DNA from 3 places in the Stappia quadratibracata genome. Region 2 is predicted to be linked to each of the others. Evidence: predicted binding sites of a transcription regulator. Region 2 holds the regulator's gene; each other region holds the start of a gene.
What was found. The regulator PhoB, encoded in region 2, activates phosphate uptake and scavenging genes when phosphate is short. The targets are predictions, from matches to a motif close to TGTCATNNANCTGTCAT.

Region 1 (7,135 bases), 3.3 Mb from region 2:
TGAGCGCCTCCACCGCCCAGACCACCTTCTGGGTCTATGCGGCGCTGATGGGCGTGTCGCTGTCCTCGATCTTCCTCGTCTATACGGGCGGGTCGATCGCACGGGTGTTCTTCATCACCGCGGCTTCCTTCGGTGCGCTGAGCCTGTACGGCTACACCACCAAGAAGGACCTGTCGGGCTGGGGTTCGTTCCTGTTCATGGGCCTGATCGGCATCATCATCGCCTCGCTGGTCAACCTCTTCCTTGCCTCTTCGGCGCTGCAGTTCGCCATCTCGGTGATCGGCGTGCTGGTCTTCGCGGGCCTGACCGCCTACGACACCCAGCAGATCAAGGAAATGTACCATTCGGGCGACGGCTCCGAGATTGCACGCAAGAAGTCGATCATGGGTGCCCTGCGCCTGTACCTCGACTTCATCAACCTCTTCCTCATGCTGCTGCAGCTGTTCGGCAACCGCGAGTAATCGCGAGCCGAACACGCTTCGGACAGTTCGACGAGGGCGCGGCGAAAGCCGCGCCCTTTTCGTTTGTCCCTTTGGCAGCGCCCCCCGACCGCCCGGTTTGCACAGCGTCCGCCGCCGCCTTCACTGCGTCCATTTTTGCAGCGCACGGCCGCAAACCCCTGTTTTTCAAGGGGGACCCCGATTGACGGGACCGGCCCCGGCAAGATTATCTCGCCCCGTTCTGAACTCCCCTCACGGAACGGATCCCATGTCCTGCGTTGCCAGAAGACTTGCCCGCGCTATCCGCGCCTCCACCTGCCTGACCGTCCTTCCCCTTGCCGCAGCCGCCTGGACGCCGGCCGCCGCCGACGAATACTCGGCCCAATGGGGCCTTGGCATGATCGGCGCCCGCATCGCCCACGAGCGCGGCTGGACCGGTCGCGGCGTCACTGTCGGCGTCGTCGACAGCGGCATCATCGCCGGCCACCCCGACCTTGAGCCCAACGTCACCCCGCAGTCCTTCAGCGGCCACACGCTCGGCCCGTCCGACGGCGATGTCGTCGGCCACGGCACCCATGTCGCCGGCACCATCGCCGCGCTCGCCAACGGCGTCGGCATGGTCGGCGTCGCCCCCGGCGCGCAGGTGACCTCGCTGCAGCTGTCCGGCCCGACCGGCGACATCGACGAGACCCGTCTCGACAGCATCGCCGCCTCGGCCATTTCCTACGGCCTCGACCAGGGCATCGAGTTCTTCAACAACTCCTGGGGCTCCGACCCGATGATGCCGGAGGGCGGCAGCGACCTCGAGACGGTCCGCACCTACTTCCTGAACGAACGCCCGCAGATGATGGCGACCTTCCAGCGCGTCGTCGACCAGGGCGCGGTGCTGGTCTGGGCCAACGGCAACGACGGCTTCCCGAGCGTTGCGCTGGAGCCCGGCCTGCCGCACATCTTCCCCGAGCTGCGGGCCAACTGGCTGTCGGTCGCGGCCGTCGGGCGCGACGGCACGCTCGCCGACTATTCCAACCGCTGCGGCCTTGCCATGACCTGGTGCCTGTCGGCGCCGGGCGGCGGCGACGACCAGGATGCGGACGGCATCTACTCGACCTCCAACACCGGCGGCTATGTCAACATGTCGGGCACCTCGATGGCCGCCCCGCATGTGACGGCGGCACTCGCCATTGCCCGCGAGATGTTCCCCGATGCGCCCGCCACCGAGCTGGCGCAGCTGGTGCTGGCGACCTCGCGCGATGTCGGCGCGCCGGGCATCGACAGCGAATACGGCTGGGGCCTTCTCGATCTTGCCAACCTGACCGCCACGCGCGAGGGCAGCACCGCCTCGGTGTTCAGCCAGTCGCAGACCGCCCAGGCCTCGACCCTGTCGCAGATCGCCGGCACCATCTCGAACCTGGCCGCCGCACACGGATCGGGCAAGGCCATGCCCGGCACGGTCAGCCTGTCGAGCCATGGCGCCGCCCCCGGAGAAGCCGCCCGCTACCGGCTGTGGGGGTCGATGCTCGGCAGCTTCTCCGGCACCTCGGCAAACGCCGGCTCCCCCGGCAGCATCAGCCGCACCGGCGGCATGCTGACCGGTATCGACGTCACGCTGGCCGACGGCATCGGCGGCGGTGTCGGCATCGGCTTCACCTCGGGCAACAGCCAGGGCGGCGGCAACACCGCGCGTGCGACCGGCCTACATGCGGTGGCCTATGGCAGCTACTCGGCCGGCGGCTTCTTCGCCGACGCGGCCGGCGGCCTGACCCGCTTCGAGACGAGCCGCACCCGCAACGCCATTGCCGGCGCCGGCGGCGCCGTCGCCTTTACCGGATCGAGCAACGCCGTCGATGTCGGCGCCTGGTCGAATGCCCGCGTCGGCATGACCTTCGAGACGATGGGCGCGACCGTGCAGCCCTATGTGCAGGCCCGCCTCGTGCATCAGTGGCTGGGCAGCTCGACCGAGACCGGCGCCGGCGTCTTCTCGCTTGCCGCTCCGTCCGCAAATGCCAGCCAGTTCGATGCCGGCGCGGGTGTGCGCGTTGCCGCGCCCGCGATGGCGCTCGGCACCGTGGCAACGGTCGCCCCGGTGATGGACGTTGCCTATGCCCGGGCCATCGGCTCGCTCGGCGACCGCCGCAACGCCACCATGCTGGGCGCCCCCGTCACCGCCACCGGCAACGGAATCGGTCGCGACATCGCCCGCCTGTCGGCCGGCGTCGAGGTCAATTCCGCGACCAACGGCCTGTCCGGCACGCTCACCTATGCGGGCGAATACCGGGCACGCGCCCAGTCGCACGCCCTGGCCGCGCGCATGTCCTACAAGTTCTGAAGGTTCGACGGTTCCGTGCTCGCAATCCCTGCGGCACTTCCTTGCGGAGGCCAGCCTGTCTGGCCTCCGCCTTTTCTCATCAGTTGGGGCCAGCCTGTCTGGCCTCCGCCTTTTCCTCGTCAGTTGGGGCCGACCTGTCCGGCCAGCGCCTTTTGCTCGCCGGTTCACACCAGGCTGAGGTGACGCTTCTTCTCGAAGACCTTGAGCACCTGGGCAAGGTCGCCGCCGCGCTTGAGGATCACACCGCCCGTGCCGACCACGGCATAGGCGCCCTGCCGCTTGGCGTTGCGCGGCACTTTCTCGATGCGGAACAGCGGCATTTCGGAGCTGCGGCGGAAGACAGAGAACACCGCCCGGTCCTTCAGGTGGTCGATGGCGTAATCCCGCCATTCGCCCGAGGCCACCCGGTGGCCATAGACCCGCAGGATCAGATCGAGTTCGCGCCGATGAAAGGAAACAAGCGCGGGGACAGGCGGTGCGCCGGGACTGCGGGCAGTCGCAAGGCCGGAGATCGGCGCCGGCTCCGCCCCGGCCCTGGATGCGTCTTCATCGAACTCGCTCATCGCGCCTTCTGCCTCGCCGCCCTGTCATCCGCCTGTCATGATGGGCCGCCCTCTTCGCCTTTTGCAAGTCCCGGCGGCGGAGCGGGCGCGCGCAGGCGCATTCAGCCCGGCGCAGGAGCACGCCAGGCACCTTGCCAAGACCTTGCAAAACATGGCGTTTCGGCCTCCCTGGGGCCCCTCGCCGGGCCTTTTTCGAGGCCCGTGTCGATTTCATAGTTTCGCCCCATTGCAGCCCAGACGGTGCCATCTTGACCGGCGAAATTCGCATCGTTGCATAAGGAACTGACGACAAGGCTTCGGTACGCAACAGCCCCCCAGCCCCCCGGGGTTTTGTCGCAGATGTTCCCCGGTCCGCAAGGACTGAGACTGCAACCGGAAGGGCCGGCTCCAACGCCGGCCCTTTTCCGTTTCTGCAGCTCCCCTCCCCGCTTCTCCGCGTTTTCCACCTCGTGCACGACTGGCTGTGACCTGGTCATGCGCAACGGCTTTTGTCCGCCGCCGAAGGGCGCTATCATGGTTCCATGAGTATCGGCCTGACAGCCCTGCGCCCAGCGCGCCACGACGATGCCGAAGCGCTCGCCACCATCCACGAGGATGCCTGGCGGTCGACCTATCGGGGTATCATCGACGGCCTGGAACTGGAGCGGATGATCTCCCGCCGCGGGCCGAAATGGTGGCGTACCGCCTTGTCGCGCGGTGTCCAGATCCAGATCCTGCAGGTCGCCGGCATTCCCGCCGGCTATGCCACCTGGGGCCGCAGCCGCATGCGCGAGCTGCCCTTCGAGGGCGAGATCTACGAGCTCTATGTCCGGCCGGACCATCAGGGCCTCGGCTTCGGCAGCGAGCTGTTCACCGCCACCCGCGCCGCCCTGACCCGCGCCCGTCTCGACGGCCTTGCCATCCGGGTGCTCAAGGACAATGACGAGGCGGTCCGCTTCTACCAGCGACGCGGCGGCCAGATCCTGATGACCAGCCGCGAGCGCATCGCCCAGACGACCCTCGATCTCACGGTCTTCGGCTGGTTCCCCGAAGAGCGTTACTGAACGCCTCGACCCAAGGGGCTGCTGCCGCGCTCAGGCCACCTCCCCGTATTTTCCTGCCTTCTCGATCCAGCCCTTGCGCTTTTTCTCGTCCGAGCCCTGCACCGGCGCGAAGGTGCGGAAGCGCACGGGCGAAAAGCCGCAGAACTCCAGGATCTGCTTGCGCATCGCCCGGAAGCCGGGCGTCCACAGCAGGAAGCGCAGGTACCATGGCGGCGTGTCGGAGGTGACCAGCACTTCGGCCGAACGCCCCTTCAGCAGCTTTGCCGGCACCATCTGGCCGGGCTCGTAGCGAAAGGCGTAACCGGGCAGCAGAACCCGGTCGATCAGCCCCTTCAGCTTGGCCGGCATCAATCCCCACCACAGCGGATGCACGATCACCAGATGCTCGCACCAGGTGATCGCCGCCTGCACCTCGGCAAGGCACGGCTCCAGCACCTTTGCCGGCTTGAAACCCGGCCCCATGTCCGGGTCGAACTGCATCTGCGACAGGCGCAGCAGCTTCACCTGATGTCCGGCGCGCGTGGCGCCCTGGACATAGGAGGCGGCCAGCGCCCCGCACAGGCTGTCCGGACCCGGATGCCCGTCCAGCACGAGAATACGTTTCGCCATTGTCGGCTTTCCTGTTTCGTGACTAAAGTTGACCGCGGTCAAGAATTGATGCCGTATTTTATGACCACGGTCAATAAATGAATCCACAAGAAGGCACACCATGGTCGGACGGCCCCAGAAGCGCACCCGCGAAACCCGTGACAGGATCCTCGCCGAGGCGGCCCGCCTCTTCTCGGGCCAGGGGTTCGAGGCGACCAGCGTCGATGCGATCGCCGAGGCAGCCGGCGTTGCCAAGGCAACGGTCTTCGCCCACTTCGCCGACAAGACCAGCCTGCTGATCGCCGCGCGCACGGCCGATCTCGAGCAGCTTGAGGTCGCCATGCGCGCCCATGTGGCCCGCACGCCGATCGGCGAGACCCGCGACTACATTGCCGGCATCTTCCGCCCCTGGCTGGCGCTCTACCGCTCCGATCCGGACTTCGCCCGCCTCTATCTCGTCCAGTCGACCCTGCGCGACGGCCCGTGGACGCGGCTGTTTCTCGGCGTCTGTCAGGCGATGGAAGAGTGCGCGCTCGAGGGGTTTCGCCGGCTGTCGCGCGAAGGGCGCCTTGTGCGCGGTGCGGACCCGGATCTTCTGGCCCAGGGCGTGCTCGCGTTCTTCTATCACATGATCGTCGGCCACAGCCTCGGCACCCTTGCCGGCGAGGACGCGCAGCTCGCCCTGTTCGACGGCCTGCTCGCCGCCTGGCTTTCGACCGGCGCGGCAGAGGCACAGGATGTTTGATCCGGCCGACGGTCCCGCATAGCCTGCCCCAGGGTTGCAACTGCCTTGACGCCGCGTCGGTTTCCTGAAAAAGTTGCAATTGAAACTAATATCCGGCGGCAACAGGCTTCGCCCGGCCGGAACATGGGAGGAAAACATGCGCTTCACGGTGAAATCCGCCGGGTTCGGCCTTGCCGCGCTCGCTTGCAGCCTCGTTGCCGGCCTTGCCGGTGCCCGCGCCGACACCACTCTGGTCATGTCGTCCTGGCTGCCGCCCAAGCACCCGCTGGTCGAGAACGCCATGAAGCCCTGGGCCGACGAGGTCGAGAAGGCGACGGAAGGCCGCGTCAAGGTGCGCGTGCTGGCCAAGCCGCTCGGCGCTCCCCCGGCCCATTACGACATGGCCCGCGACGGCGTTGCCGACATCACCTACGGCCTGCATTCCTTCACTCAGGACGATCGGTTCCTGCGCTCGCGCATCGGCCAGTTCTCCTTCCTCGGCAATGATGCGGTCTCGGTCTCCAAGGCTTACTGGAAGGTCTATGCGGGCACGCTGGATGCTGCGGCAGAGCACGAGGGCGTCAAGCTGCTCTCCGTCTTCGCCCATGGCCCCGGCATGGTTCACAACAACCAGCGCAAGATCGAGAAGCCCGAGGACTTCGCCGGCCTCAAGCTGCGCACGCCGGGCGGTTATATCGCCGACCTGATGCAGGATCTCGGCGTCGTCACCCAGTTCATGGGCCCCGGCGAGGTCTACGAGAAGCTTTCGCGCGGCGTCATCGACGGCGTCACCTTCCCGATGGAGGCGCTCAAGGCCTTCCGCCTTGCCGATCATCTCTCCTACACGCTGAAGGTCCCCGGCGGCATCTACAACACCTCCTGGTTCCTGGTCATGAACCAGGCCAAGTGGGACGAGATCTCCGACGCCGACAAGGCCGCCATCGAGAAGCTCTCGGGCGCCGCCTTCGCCGAAAAGGCCGGCGCGGTGTGGGATGCGGCCGATGCCGGCGGCATCGCGCTCGTCGCCGAGACCAAGATCGAGGTGCACGAGGCCAACGACGCCGTGCTGGCCGCCATCCGCGAGCACGCGGGCAAGCATGAGGCGGCCTGGGCCGAAGCGGTCAAGGCGCAGGGCTTCGACGGCGCTGCCGCTTTGGCCGAACTGCGCGCCGAGACCGGCATCTCCTTCTGAGCCGGCGGGACGCTGCGCCTATGTCGCCAACAACGGACAAGGGGGGCCGGCCGCCGCGCCGGTCCCTCGCCCATGCTCTGGAGACGCTGCTCTCGGTGGCCTCCGGCGCGCTGCTCCTCGCCCTCACCCTCGTCACCTGCATCGACGTGGTCGCCCGCTACTGGTTCAACGCGCCTTTGGCCGGCGCCTATGAGCTGACCGAGATCTTCCTCGCCTCGCTCGTCTTCCTCGCCCTGCCGGTGACCACCGCGCGCGGCGA
Region 2 (7,135 bases):
GACCTCCGAGACCCTGCACGCTGCACAGCGCTACCGCGAGTTGTCCGGCCTTGGCGACCTCGGCCGGGCCATCGTGGTTCTCGGCCTTGCCGTTCTCGGCGCGGCCTGGGCCTGGCAGCGCTCCAACAAGGATTTTCGCGCCCGCAACTCCGTGGAGCGGGTCGTGCGTTGGATCCTCATCGCAGCCGCCTCCATCGCCGTCCTGACGACCGTCGGCATCGCATTGTCGCTGATCTTCAACACGGTCGAGTTCTTCCGCCTCTACCCGGCGGCCGACTTCTTCTTCGGTCTGACCTGGAGCCCGAGCTTCGGCGGCGGCTCCGAGCTCGGCATCGTGCCGCTGATCTGGGCAACGCTCTACATCTCGCTGATCGCCCTGGCGGTCTCGGTTCCCGTCGGCCTCTTCGCGGCGATCTATCTCTCCGAGTATGCCACCCCGGCTGTCCGCGCCGTGGCCAAGCCGCTGCTGGAGGTGCTCGCCGGCATCCCCACCATCGTCTACGGCCTGTTCGCGCTGCTTACGGTCGGCCCGCTGCTGGTCGACGTCTTCGGCAATGGCGGCCTGCTCGGCGTCAACTGGATGGCCGGCGGCACGGCGGTCATGACCGCCGGTCTGGTGATGGGCATCATGCTGATCCCCTTCGTCAGCTCGTTGTCCGACGACATCATCAACGCCGTTCCGCAGGCCATGCGTGACGGCTCCCTCGGTCTCGGCGCCACCCATTCGGAGACGGTGAAGCAGGTGATCCTGCCGGCCGCGCTTCCGGGCATCGTCGGCGCCATCCTGCTGGCCGCCTCGCGCGCCATCGGCGAGACCATGATCGTGGTGCTGGGTGCGGGCGCCGCCGCCAAGCTGAGCCTCAACCCCTTCGAGGCGATGACCACCGTCACCGCCAAGATCGTCAGCCAGCTCACCGGCGATGCCGACTTCGCCTCCCCCGAGGCCTTGGTCGCCTTCTCGCTGGGCATGACCCTCTTCGTGGTCACGCTGGGGCTGAACATCTTCGCGCTCTACATCGTGCGCAAATACCGGGAGCAGTACGAATGACCGACACGGCCATGAGCTATCCCGCGGGCAAGGAAGCCGGGCAGGCCGTCCGCAAGAAGACGTCGCTGCTCGAGGTCGACGCCCTGACGCGCCGCCGCAATGCCGCCGAGAGCCGCTTCAAGATCTACGGCATCGTTGCAATCCTGATCGGCCTGTTCTTCCTGGTGGCGCTTCTCTACGCCATCTTCAGCAACGGCCTCACCGCCTTCAACCAGACCTTCGTCTCCGTTCCGGTGACGCTGGAAAAGAGCGCGGTGGAGCAGGCGGAAGCCTCCATCGTCAAGACGTCGCGCTACAATGCGATGATCGACCAGGCTCTCGTAGCGGAGCTGGGCCGCGCCGGCATCTCCACCGACATGAAGCCAGCGGACTTGCGCAAGATGCTGTCCTCCGGCGCCGCCGCCCAGGTGCGCAGCTTCGTGCTCGCCAATCCGGGCCGCATCGGCGAGACGGTGACGTTCGAGCTGCTGGCCTCCTCGCGGGTCGACGGCTACCTCAAGGGACGCGTCACCCGCGAAGCGCTCGTCAACGACAAGAACCTCGATGCCGCCCATCTCGACCTGGTCGACCAGATGGCGGACAAGGGCGTCGTTGAGAAGCGCTTCAACATGGACTTCATCACCGGGTCCGACGCCTCGGACTCGCGTCCCGAGCAGGCCGGCATCGGCGTGTCGATGATCGGCTCGCTCTACATGATGCTGGTGGTGTTGTTCCTGTCGCTGCCCATCGGTGTCGCCGCCTCGATCTATCTTGAGGAATTCGCACCGAAGAACCGCTTCACCGACCTGATCGAGGTCAACATCTCGAACCTGGCGGCGGTGCCTTCCATCGTCTTCGGTATCCTCGGCCTTGCGGCGTTCATCCAGTTCGCACACCTGCCGCAGTCGGCACCGATCGTCGGTGGCCTGGTCCTGACGCTGATGACGCTGCCGACCATCATCATCTCGACGCGTGCCTCGCTGAAGGCGGTGCCGCCGTCGATCCGCGATGCAGCGCTGGGTGTCGGCGCCTCCAAGATGCAGTCGGTGTTCCACCATGTGCTGCCGCTGGCCGCACCCGGCATCCTCACCGGCACCATCATCGGCCTTGCCCAGGCACTCGGCGAGACCGCGCCGCTGCTGCTCATCGGCATGGTCGGCTTCATCGCTTCCAACTACCCCGGCAGCCTCGCCTCCGGCTTCCTCGATCCGAACTCGGCCATGCCGGCCCAGATCTACGAGTGGGCCAAGCGCGCGGACCCGGCCTTCTACGAGCGGGCATGGGGCGGCATCATCGTCCTGCTGCTGTTCCTCATGACCATGAACATCGTCGCGATCATCCTGCGCCGTCGTTTCGAGCGTCGCTGGTAAGGGGGCTTTCCAAGCCATGAACCAAATGACCAAGCCTGAGAAAGTCGCCGCCATGAACGAGGCCAAGATTTCAGCCGAGAAGGTCCAGGTCTTCTACGGCGACACCCACGCCATCAAGGATGTGAGCATCCGCATCGAGGAGAAGACGGTCACCGCCTTCATCGGCCCGTCGGGCTGCGGCAAGTCGACCTTCCTTCGCTGCATCAACCGGATGAACGACACGATCGACGTCTGCCGCGTCGAGGGCAACATCCTGATCGACGGAGAGGACATCTACGATCCCAAGGTCGACCCCGTGCAGCTGCGCGCCAAGGTCGGCATGGTGTTCCAGAAGCCGAACCCGTTCCCCAAGTCGATCTTCGACAACATCGCCTACGGCCCGCGCATCCATGGCCTGGCCCGCAACAAGGCGGCGCTGGAGGAGATCGTCGCCTCCAGCCTGCAGAAGGCCGGCCTGTGGAACGAGGTGAAGGACCGCCTCGACGAGCCGGGCACCGGCCTGTCCGGCGGCCAGCAGCAGCGCCTGTGCATTGCCCGCGCCATCGCCGTCAGCCCGGAAGTGATCCTGATGGACGAGCCCTGCTCGGCCCTCGATCCCATCGCCACCGCCAAGGTGGAGGAGCTGATCGACGAGCTGCGCGAGAACTACACGATCGTCATCGTCACCCACTCCATGCAGCAGGCCGCCCGCGTCTCGCAGCGCACGGCCTTCTTCCACCTCGGCAACCTAGTCGAGGAAGGGGCGACGAACGACATCTTCACCAACCCCCGGGACAAGCGCACCCAGGACTACATCACCGGCCGCTTCGGCTAGTCTGGACCAGCCGCGGGAACAGACGGGATGACGCGTGCACCTTGCCGCGCCCCGAATGGAGAAGAGACATGAGCCAACATACCGTTTCGTCGTTCGACGAGGAGCTGAAGGAAGTCGCCGGCCGGGTGTCGGAGATGGGCGGCCTCGCCGAGATGATGCTGAACGATTCCGTGCAGGCCCTGGTGCGCATGGACAAGGAGCTTGCCCGCCGCGTGATCGCACAGGACAAGCGGGTCGATGCCCTGCAGTTCGAGATCGAGGAGCAGGCGATCCTGATCATCGCCCGCCGTCAGCCGGTCGCCAGCGACCTGCGCGACGTGATCTCGGCGATGCGCATCTCCAACGACCTTGAGCGCGTCGGCGATCTCGCCAAGAACGTCGCCAAGCGCGTCATCGCCATCGAGGGTACCTTCGACTCCAAGAAGTTCGCCCTCGGCGTGGAGCACATGACCGAGCTCGCCCAGAGCCAGCTCAAGGATGTGCTGGATGCCTATGCCGGCCGGGACGGCGTGGCGGCGGCCTCCGTGCGCGACCGCGACGACGAGGTCGACGCGCTCTACACTTCGATCTTCCGCGAACTCCTCACCTACATGATGGAGGATCCGCGGCAGATCTCGGTCTGCGCCCATCTGCTGTTCTGCGCCAAGAACATCGAGCGCATCGGCGACCATGCAACCAACATCGCCGAGAACGTCATGTACATGTCGACCGGCGTGCTGCCGACCGACGAGCGTCAGAAGGTCGACGAGACCGGCATCGAGACCGATACCGCGTCCTGAGGACGCCCTGGCAACCTGACGATGGCGCGGACGGCCCTGCCGTCCGCCGCCGCTGACAACGAGAGCCGGCAAGGCGGCGCGAGCGAAAAGCCGCGCCGATGCCTCCCGGCCGGGTCGATTGGACAAGGGTATCCGACATGCCGAAGGTCCTTATTGTCGAGGACGAAGAGCCTCTCATCATGATGCTGCGCTACAATCTCGAGGCCGAGGGCTACACGGTCGAGACCTGCATGCGCGGCGACGAGGCCGATCTTCTCCTGCGCGAGAGCCAGCCGGACCTGCTGCTTCTCGACTGGATGCTGCCGGGTCTGTCCGGCATCGAACTGTGCCGCCGCCTGCGCTCGCGTGCCGAGACGGAACGTCTGCCGGTGATCATGCTCACCGCCCGCGGCGAGGAACAGGAGCGCATCCGCGGCCTTGCCACCGGTGCCGACGACTATGTGGTGAAGCCGTTCTCGATCCCGGAGCTGATGGCGCGGGTGCGCGCGATGCTGCGCCGGGCAAAGCCGGAGGTCGTCTCCTCGCTGCTGCGCGCGGGGGATCTGGAACTCGACCGGGAGACCCACCGGGTGCGCCGCTCGGGCCGCGAGATCCATCTCGGCCCGACCGAGTTTCGCCTGCTGGAGTTCCTGATGACCTCGCCGGGGCGCGTCTTCTCGCGCGAGCAGCTGCTCGACGGCGTCTGGGGCCATGACGTCTATGTCGACGAGCGCACGGTCGACGTGCATGTCGGGCGCCTGCGCAAGGCCATCAACCGCGGCAAGGTGCCGGATCCGATCCGCACCGTGCGCGGCGCCGGCTATGCCTTCAACGACCAGTTCGCCGCCGCCTCCTGAAACCCGCAGCTAGCGGAAACGCCTGAGCGGCTGTCGCGCCGTCTATCTGCGAACCGGCACCAGAATGCGAAAAGGCCCGCCGCGGATACCGCAGGCGGGCCTTTCTCGTAACTGCGCCCCCGGAAACGGGCCGGGGCGTTGCCTCAGCCGTTGGCGACGTTGCGGTCGCGGCGGCGGTCGCTCGCCGGCTGGTAGGCGATGCGGCAATGATAGGTGCAGTAGGGAACGCCCGGGTTCGACGGGTGGCCGCAGAAGTAGAAGTCTTCCTTGGTCGGGTCGCCGATCGGCCATTTGCAGGTCCGCTCGGTCAAGGTCAGGATCGTCGCGCGCTTGGCGATCGGCACCAGCTCGGCAACCGGCTTGGCCTGCGGCGCGGGAGCCGCGACCGGAGCGGTCTCGATCTTCAGCGCGGTGGCGCCCACCGTCTGCGGTGCCGAGGGGGCATTGCCGCCCTGCTGCTGGGTCGCGGCCTGTGCCGCTTCCTCCGCGCCGCCCTTGGCCGGCTTGGTGCGCGCCTTCTGCGCGGGAGCCGCCGCCTTGGCGCGTCCCGACAGGCCGAGGCGGTGGACCTTGCCGATCACCGCATTGCGGGTCACGCCGCCCAGTTCTGCAGCGATCTGGCTGGCGCTCAGCCCGTCGGTCCAGAGCTTTTTGAGAAGGTCGACGCGTTCGCTTGTCCAGGACATGCGCTCAACTCCGTGTTTGATCGGGCCCCGACATCTGGTTAATAAAAGGTTATCGGCACACCGTGAGGGTGCCCCGCTCATTGCCGGATTTTGAGGCTATTGTGAGTCGGATACACGAGATCTCGTATTTCTTGACTGCAAAGCTACAATATGCCGGGTTTGCGGTTCAAGGTGAGGGGGCGATTCACCTGGGGATTGATACGGTTTTCCCCAGAAAAGGCCGTTTCCGGCGACTTTGGTCCTGCCAGCGCCCGAGCGGCGCGCATAGCCAATTCCGTTGACTTTCCCGCGCTCTCCCGGTGTATAACGGGGCTTCCTCGCCGTGCCGCCTCTCGTGGGCGGCATAATTGCTTTCGGCGATGCCTGTCGGCGGTTCTTGCCGCTCTTTGCGGCGGCATGACGGCAGCGTTCCGACAGCAGGCGAGGGGATCGAAGGCGGCTCGCTCCGCCAAGGCATCTCCCCGGCAGGACAGCCGGTCAATGGGAGCAGGTAAGGACATGGAAGGCTCATCTCTCTATCAGACCTACAGCCGCGCGAACCTGGAGTTCGTGCGTGGCGAGGGTGTGTGGCTGGAGACTTCCGATGGCCGACGCTTTCTCGACTGCGCCGCCGGCATCGCCGTCAATTCGCTCGGACATTCCCATCCCGGTCTCGTCAAGGCACTGAAGGACCAGGCCGACAAGCTGTGGCACGTGTCCAACGTCTATGCCATCGAGGGGCAGGAAGCGTTCGCGCGCAAGCTGGCCCAGGCGACCTTTGCCGACCGGGTGTTCTGCACCAACTCCGGCGCCGAGGCGCTGGAATGCGCGATCAAGACCGCGCGGCGCTACTTCTATGCGAAGGGCGAGCCGGAGCGGGTCGACATCATCACCTTTGAGGGTGCCTTCCATGGCCGTACGCTGGCGACCATCGCCGCCGGCGGGCAGGAGAAGTATCTGGAAGGCTTCGGTCCCAAGGCTCCGGGCTTCGTCCAGGTGCCGTTCGGCGACCATGAGGCGTTGCTTGCCGCCATCGGCGATACCACCGCAGGCCTGCTGATCGAGCCGATCCAGGGCGAGGGCGGCATCCGCCCGGTGCCGACCGAGTACCTGCGCGAGCTGCGCCGCCTGTGCGACGACAAGGGCATCCTGCTGATCCTCGACGAGGTGCAGACCGGCGTCGGGCGTACCGGCAAGCTCTTCGCGCATGAATGGGCGGGCATCACCCCGGACATCATGGCCGTGGCCAAGGGCATCGGCGGCGGTTTCCCGCTCGGCGCGTGCCTTGCGACCGAGGAAGCGGCCTCCGGTATGAAGCCGGGCACGCATGGCACCACCTATGGCGGCAATCCGCTGGCCATGGCGGTCGGCAATGCCGTGCTCGACGTGGTGCTGGCCGACGGTTTCCTCGACAGCGTCCAGAAAAAGGGCCTGCTCCTGAAGCAGAAGCTGGCCGCCGTCGTCGACGGTCATCCCGCGATCTTCGAGGAGATCCGCGGCAAGGGCCTCATGCTCGGCCTGAAGTGCCGGGTCACCAACACCGAGCTGCTGTCGCATTTCCGCGAGGCCGGCGTGCTGGCCGTGGGCGCGGGCGACAACGTCCTGCGTATCATGCCGCCGCTGACCATCACCGAGGCGGAGATC
Region 3 (7,135 bases), 2.7 Mb from region 2:
CTGCCGAATGAGCGCTGCAACCGCACTCGGCGACGACCTCGCCACCTACAACTTCGCCTATCTGGACGAGCAGACGAAGCGGATGATCCGCCGGGCCATTCTCAAGGCCATCGCCATTCCCGGATACCAGGTGCCCTTTGCCAGTCGCGAGATGCCCATGCCTTATGGCTGGGGCACCGGCGGCGTGCAGGTGACTGCCTCGATCCTCGGGCCGCAGGACGTCCTGAAGGTCATCGACCAGGGGGCGGACGACACCACCAATGCGGTGTCGATCCGTGCGTTCTTCCAGAAGGTGGCCAGCGTCGCGGTGACCACGAAAACGCGCGAGGCGACGATCATCCAGACGCGCCACCGCATCCCGGAAGAGAAGCTGCAGGCCGGACAGGTGCTGGTCTACCAGGTGCCGATCCCCGAGCCGCTGCGCTTCCTGGAACCGCGCGAGACCGAGACGCGCAAGATGCATGCGCTCGAGGAATACGGCCTGATGCACGTCAAGCTGTACGAGGATATCGCCCGTCACGGCCATATCGCGACCACCTATGCCTATCCGGTGCTGGTGTCTGGTCGCTATGTGATGGATCCCTCGCCGACGCCCAAGTTCGACAACCCGAAGATGGACATGAGCGAGGCGCTGCAGCTGTTCGGCGCGGGCCGAGAGAAGCGGATCTACGCCATTCCGCCGCACACAAGGGTGGTGAGCCTCGATTTCGAGGACCATCCCTTCGAGATCCAGACATTCGACGAGCCCTGCGCTCTGTGCGGCGCGGAGGGCGTCTATCTCGACGAGGTGATCCTCGACGACCGCGGCGGGCGGATGTTCGTTTGCTCGGATACCGACCATTGCGAGGACCGCCGCGCGGCCGGCCATCGCGGCAGTATGTCGCCGGACGAGGCCTATTCGGGCCATGGCAAGGGCGAAGGGGAGACGGCGCGATGACGATGCTGGATGAAACGCCGCTGCTGAGCGTTGCGGGACTGTCGCGCTATTACGGTGAGCGGGTCGGCTGCCGGGATGTCTCGTTCGAGGTCTACCCGGGCGAGGTGCTGGCCATCGTCGGTGAGAGCGGCTCGGGCAAGACGACGCTACTCAACTGCATCTCGACACGGCTGGAGCCAAGTGCGGGCAGCGTCAGCTACCGCATGCGGGACGGCGAGAGCCGCGATCTCTACCGGATGAGCGAGGCCGAACGGCGCCTCTTGATGCGCACGGACTGGGGCTTCGTGCACCAGAACCCGGCGGACGGGCTGCGCATGACCGTGTCGGCCGGCGCCAATGTCGGCGAGCGGCTGATGGCCGTCGGCGAGCGCCACTACGGCCGCATTCGCGACACCGCCACCCACTGGCTGTCGCGGGTGGAGATCGCCGCCGACCGCATCGACGATCAGCCGCGCGCCTTTTCCGGCGGCATGCGCCAGCGGCTGCAGATCGCCCGAAACCTCGTGACTGGCCCGCGCCTCGTGTTCATGGACGAGCCGACCGGTGGGCTCGACGTGTCGGTGCAGGCGCGTCTGCTCGATCTGCTGCGTGGTCTCGTCAACGACCTCGGACTTGCTGCCATCGTCGTCACCCACGATCTCGCGGTCGCCCGGCTGCTGTCGCACCGGATGATCGTGATGAAGGATGGCCGGGTGGTCGAGGAAGGACTGACCGACCGGGTGCTCGACGATCCGCAGGCGCCCTACACCCAGCTTCTCGTCTCTTCCATTCTGCAGGTGTGACCATGTCCGATCTCGTCAGCCGCGAAGCCGGCACCGTCGCCGTGCGGGCAAGTGCCCTGTCCAAGTCCTTCTGCATGCACCTGCAGGGCGGTCTCGAACTGCCGGTGGTGGAGGGTGCGTCCTTCGAGGTGCATGCCGGAGAATGCGTCGTGCTCGGCGGCCCGTCGGGCGCCGGCAAGAGCTCCATCCTCAAGATGCTCTATGGCAACTATGCCGCAACGGGCGGCGAGATCCTGATCCGCCACGGCGAGGCGATGGTCGATCTGGTTGCGGCCTCGCCGCGGCTGGTGCTGGCCATCCGCCGCGAGACCCTCGGCTATGTCAGCCAGTTCCTGCGCACCGTTCCGCGCGTTGCGGCAATCGACGTGGTCGCCGAGCCGCTGGTTGCGCGCGGCATCGACGCAGCCACCGCGCGGGAGCGGGCAGCTCAAACGCTCGAACGGCTCAACCTGCCGCAGCGTCTCTGGCAGCTGCCGCCCGCGACCTTTTCCGGGGGCGAGCAGCAGCGCGTGAACATCGCCCGCGGCTTCATCACCGATCACCCGGTGTTGCTGCTCGACGAGCCGACCGCCTCGCTCGATGCGGCCAACCGGCGCGTGGTGATCGAGATGATCGCTCAGAAGAAGGCGCAGGGCGTCGCGCAGATCGGCATCTTCCACGACGAGGAAGTGCGCGAGGCTGTCGCAGACCGGATCATCGACGTGCGCGGCTTCGCGCCGGCGCGCGCAGCCTGAGGGGCGGGGCATGGCACGACTTTCCGAAACTCCGTTCATCCATCCGACCGCCGAGGTCAGCGACTGCGAGTTCGGCCGCTACACCGAGGTGGATGCGCGGGTCAGCATCAGCGAGACCCGCATGGATGATTATTCCTATGTGATGCGCGACGCGATGATCTGGAACGCGGAGATCGGCAAGTTCGCGAACATCGCCGCCTGCGTGCGGATCAATGCCACCCATCATCCGATGGAGCGGGCAACGCTGCACCATTTCACCTATCGCGCGAACGACTATTGGGACGATGCCGAGCAGGAGGCCGACTTCTTCCGGCGGCGCCGTGCGCTGCGGGTCCGGATCGGTCACGACACCTGGATCGGCCACGGTGCCACCATCCTGCCCGGCGTGTCGGTCGGCGATGGCGCGGTGATCGGATCGGGGGCCGTCGTGTCGCGCGATGTCGCGCCGTACACCATTGTCGGCGGCGTTCCCGCGCGGTTGATCCGGGAGCGCTTTCCGGCGGATGTCGTGGCGCGCATGCAGGCGCTTGCCTGGTGGGACTGGAGCCATGAACGCTTGCGCGAAACGCTCGAAGACTTTCGAAATCTCGATCCTCAGGCGTTTCTGGACCGTTACGAGGCAATTCAGTGAAGTCATAAGCCGGCGCATTGCTTTTTCGGAGCCGGGAAACGTCAGGGAATTGTCATAAAACCGCAGATTCCCTGTCATCTATACAGGATACGCAAGCTTCAATCATCAGGATTGAGGCGCAAATGTTCAAGCTCGACGGTGTGACGCGAAAGTTCGGATTGCTGACCGCGGTGGATGGCGTGACGCTGGACATTCCGGACGGACAGATGGTCGGTGTCATCGGCCGTTCGGGTGCCGGCAAGTCCACCTTGCTGCGGATGCTCAACCGGCTGGTCGATCCGAATGGCGGACGGATCCTGTTCCGCGATACCGAGGTTTCGGCGCTGTCGGGATCCGCTTTGCGCTCGTGGCGGCGCGACTGCGCGATGGTGTTTCAGCAGTTCAACCTCGTGCCTCGCCTCGACGTCGTGTCCAACGTGCTGCATGGCACGCTGAATGCCCGCTCGACGCTTTCGACCGTGTTCAACCTGTTTCCCAAGGCCGACATCCTGCGCGCCATCGACATCCTGGAGCGGCTGGGCGTGGCCGAGCATGCGCTGAAGCGGGCCGAGGCCCTGTCGGGTGGCCAGCAGCAGCGTGTGGCGATTGCCCGCGCGCTGATGCAATCGCCGAAGGTGCTGCTTGCTGACGAGCCCATCGCTTCGCTCGACCCGCTGAATGCCAAGATCGTCATGGACGCGCTCAAGGACATCAACGAGCGCGAAGGGATCACCGTCATTACCAACCTGCACACGCTGGACACCGCGCGCACCTATTGCGAGCGGATCATCGGCATGTCGCTGGGGCGGGTCGTGTTCGACGGCACCGCGAATGAGCTGACAGCCGAAGCGGTGCGCGAGATCTACGGCACCGATGGCGAGGGCAACGAAATCTCCGAGGCCATCACCTCGACCAGCATCACCGCCACGCCGATGCCGGCTGCGGTGGTCTCCCCATCCCCGGCCATGCTGCGGACGGCCTCCGCCTCCGCCTGAGCCGCAGGATCCGGCGCGGCTCTCCGCGCGCGGTCACACGCAACGAACACCAAACGACCTCTTTCAGGAGACGTCATATGCTCAGGAAGCTTCTCTTGGCCGCCACTGCGGTCGCGACCATGTCTGTCGGTGCAACGGCGCAGGAGATCACCGAGTTCCGCATCGGCGTTCTCGGCGGCGAGAACGCCCAGGACCGCCTGGCCTCCAACGAGTGCCTGCGCTCCTATGTGCAGGACCTGCTCGGCGTCGAGACCAAGATCTTCACCCCGGCCGACTATGACGGCGTGATCCAGGGCCTGCTCGGCGGCTCCATCGACCTGGCCTGGCTCGGCGCTTCGGGCTACGCGAAGACCTACCTGACCGATCCGGAAGCGGTCGACGTCGTGCTGGTCAAGACCAACCTCGACGGCTCGTTCTCGTATCACTCCATCGGTTTTGCTCGCAAGGACAGCGGCATCACCTCGCTGGCCGACATGAAGGGCAAGAAGTTCGGTTTCGGTGACCCGAACTCGACCTCCGGCTACCTGATCCCGTCCATCGAGATCCCGCAGCAGACCGGCGCTTCCATGGAAAACGGCGCATATTTCGGCGAAGTGGTCTTCACCGGCGGTCATGAGCAGACCATCGTTGCCGTGAAGAACAGCGATGTCGACGGTGGCGTGACCTGGGCCGACGGCCAGGGCGAGTGGATCGACGGCTACAATTCCGGCGCCCTTCGCAAGGCGGTCGATGCCGGTCTCGTCGATATGAATGACCTGGTCGAGATCTGGCGCTCGAAGCCGATCCCGGAAGGCCCGGTCGTCCTGCGCCGCGCCCTGCCAGCCGACGTCAAGGAGAAGGTCACGCAGCTCCTGAAGGACCTGCACGGCAAGGATCCGGAGTGCGCCTACAACGTGGCCGCCGGCGAGACCGCGGGCTTCGCCCCGATCACCCACGATGCCTACGAGTCGATCATCGCGGTCCGCAAGGCCAAGAGCAACTGATCGACTGATCTTCGTGACAGCCGGGCGGGACCCTTGGTCCCGCCCGTGCGCTTTGGCCCATGCCAATGGTAGCAGGACTTCATGACGGACACGGCTTCCGCTAGGTCGGGCGATATCCGCGCCGACTATCTCGCCCATGCCCGCCAGCGGCAGATGTACAGCGGCATCCTGCTGCTGGTCTTCACCCTGCTGATGGTATCGGGCTTCCAGCTTGCCGATGCCCGCAATGCCGGCGGCTTCTGGACCGGCATCCACCAGTTCTTCGACTTCCCGTCCGAGGTGGTGAGCGAGGCGATTGCCAAGGCCGGCAACCTGCCGGGCCTGATGTGGACGTTTCTGCCGTCCCTGATCGAGACCATCAACATTGCCGGCGTGGCGACGCTGATCGGAGCCTGTGGGGGCGCGCTGCTGTCGCTGCTGTCGACGCGCGGGCTGGCGCGGTTTCCCGCGCTGATCCCCGTGTTCCGGCGGCTGATGGATGCGATGCGGGCGATCCCCGAGATCGTCATCGCCCTCGTGCTCATCTTTCTGCTCGGCGGCGGGCCGGTGCCGGCGATGATCGCCATCGCCTTCCACACGACGGGGGCACTGGGCAAACTGTTCTCGGAAGTAAGCGAGAATGCCGACCGCAAGCCTGTCGAGGGGCTCGCCTCGGCGGGCGCGAGCTGGAGCCAGTCGATGTGGCTCGGCGTGCTGCCGCAGGTCCTGCCGAACTGGCTTTCCTATGCGCTCCTGCGCTTCGAGATCAATGTGCGTGCCTCCGCCATTCTGGGTTTCGTCGGCTCTGGCGGCATCGGTTACGACCTCAAGACTGCGATGCAGTGGGGGCAGGGCCGCTACGACCAGGTTGTCGCGATCTTCCTGCTGCTCTTCGCCACCATCGTCGTCATCGACCAGGTTTCGAGCCATTTCCGGCACAAGCTGGTGAAGGGGCACTGACATGGCTGCCATGATCTCCACAGCGCAGGCCGGCTCGCTCGGCGACGCGGCGGTTGCCGCCTTCGACCGCAAGCGGCGGCTTGCCTTCACCATCCCTGCGGTGGTTCTCCTCTACTTGGCCTACGTGTTCTTCGCCTTCGACATTCCGGGCATCGTCGCCAATGCGAGGACCGACAATGCGGCGATCCTCCTGTCCGACTTCTGGAGCCACAAGACCCATGTCACGCGGGACAACCGCACCGGCGACGTCACCGTGGCCATCGAAGGCGAGAACAAGGGCACCTATCCGCCCGGCCGTCTGCCCGACTGGGTGGGCATGCATGATGGCGTCACGCGGATCGATCTCGGCGAGGGCTACGAAGTCGTCTACGAGGGCGAGGGCGCGCGTTTCACCGTTCCCGATTACGGCGTGATCCGCGTCGAGCCGGAGGGGCGGGGCATCCGTCTGGAACTGCCGGAGGGCGAGGTTCCGGGTTGGATCAACGCATCGTCCGCCCGCGTCACCGCGACGACACCGCAGGGGCGGTTCTCGATGACCCGCAACCGGACCGAGACTTTCCGCTACGAGCCGGGCTGGGAGCTGTTCTTCTTCACGCTCGACAGCCCGTTCAGCGGCCGGTCGGTGTCCGAGCTGGCAGGTCTCGCCGTCTCGGGCGAGCGCATCGATCCGGCAAGGCCGAACATCGCCTACATGCTTTCGGAATTCTGGACCAACAAGATGTGGCGGCACGGTGACGTCGCCTGGGCTCTGTTCGAGACGGTACTGATGGCGTTCCTGGGAACCATGGGCGCGGCGCTGGTTGCACTGCCGCTCGCGTTCCTCGCCGCGTCCAACTTCACGCCCGCACGGATCGTGCGCTTTGCGCTCAGGCGTGTGTTTGACTTCGTGCGCGGCGTCGACGGGCTGATCTGGACCATCATCCTCAGCCGCGCCTTCGGGCCCGGTCCGCTGACGGGATCGCTGGCGATCCTGATGACGGACACCGGCTCCTTCGGCAAGTTGTTCTCGGAGGCGCTGGAAAACATCGACCGCAAGCAGGTAGAAGGTGTCCAGTCGACCGGCGCCTCGCCGATCCAGCAGGCGCGCTTCGGCGTGATGCCGCAGATCGTGCCGGTGCTGCTCAGCCAGGTTCTCTACTTCCTGGAATCTAACAC

Region 1: H7H34_RS19665 (DUF2794 domain-containing protein) is a predicted target of PhoB. The motif match lies at 3,352-3,368, and genes of this name have one in related genera.
Region 3: phnC (phosphonate ABC transporter ATP-binding protein) is a predicted target of PhoB. The motif match lies at 3,124-3,140, and genes of this name have one in related genera.

Annotation. Positions count from the first base shown of each region.
Region 1 is NZ_JACMIA010000001.1:4,379,657-4,386,791, forward strand. Features, by position in the region: gene H7H34_RS19655 (Bax inhibitor-1/YccA family protein) at 1-461, shown strand, start outside; gene H7H34_RS19660 (S8 family peptidase) at 709-2,766, shown strand; gene H7H34_RS19665 (DUF2794 domain-containing protein) at 2,931-3,329, opposite strand; gene H7H34_RS19670 (GNAT family N-acetyltransferase) at 3,851-4,372, shown strand; gene H7H34_RS19675 (NAD(P)H-dependent oxidoreductase) at 4,403-4,981, opposite strand; gene H7H34_RS19680 (TetR/AcrR family transcriptional regulator) at 5,082-5,705, shown strand; gene H7H34_RS19685 (TRAP transporter substrate-binding protein) at 5,842-6,876, shown strand; gene H7H34_RS19690 (TRAP transporter small permease) at 6,897-7,135, shown strand, end outside.
Region 2 is NZ_JACMIA010000001.1:1,042,350-1,049,484, forward strand. Features, by position in the region: gene pstC (phosphate ABC transporter permease subunit PstC) at 1-1,048, shown strand, start outside; gene pstA (phosphate ABC transporter permease PstA) at 1,045-2,397, shown strand; gene pstB (phosphate ABC transporter ATP-binding protein PstB) at 2,450-3,211, shown strand; gene phoU (phosphate signaling complex protein PhoU) at 3,280-3,990, shown strand; gene phoB (phosphate regulon transcriptional regulator PhoB) at 4,128-4,826, shown strand; gene H7H34_RS04800 (GcrA family cell cycle regulator) at 4,970-5,512, opposite strand; gene H7H34_RS04805 (aspartate aminotransferase family protein) at 6,011-7,135, shown strand, end outside.
Region 3 is NZ_JACMIA010000001.1:3,773,523-3,780,657, reverse strand. Features, by position in the region: gene H7H34_RS16960 (carbon-phosphorus lyase complex subunit) at 1-11, shown strand, start outside; gene H7H34_RS16955 (alpha-D-ribose 1-methylphosphonate 5-phosphate C-P-lyase PhnJ) at 8-937, shown strand; gene phnK (phosphonate C-P lyase system protein PhnK) at 943-1,719, shown strand; gene phnL (phosphonate C-P lyase system protein PhnL) at 1,722-2,453, shown strand; gene H7H34_RS16940 (DapH/DapD/GlmU-related protein) at 2,464-3,084, shown strand; gene phnC (phosphonate ABC transporter ATP-binding protein) at 3,207-4,058, shown strand; gene phnD (phosphonate ABC transporter substrate-binding protein) at 4,136-5,041, shown strand; gene phnE (phosphonate ABC transporter, permease protein PhnE) at 5,123-5,980, shown strand; gene phnE (phosphonate ABC transporter, permease protein PhnE) at 5,982-7,135, shown strand, end outside.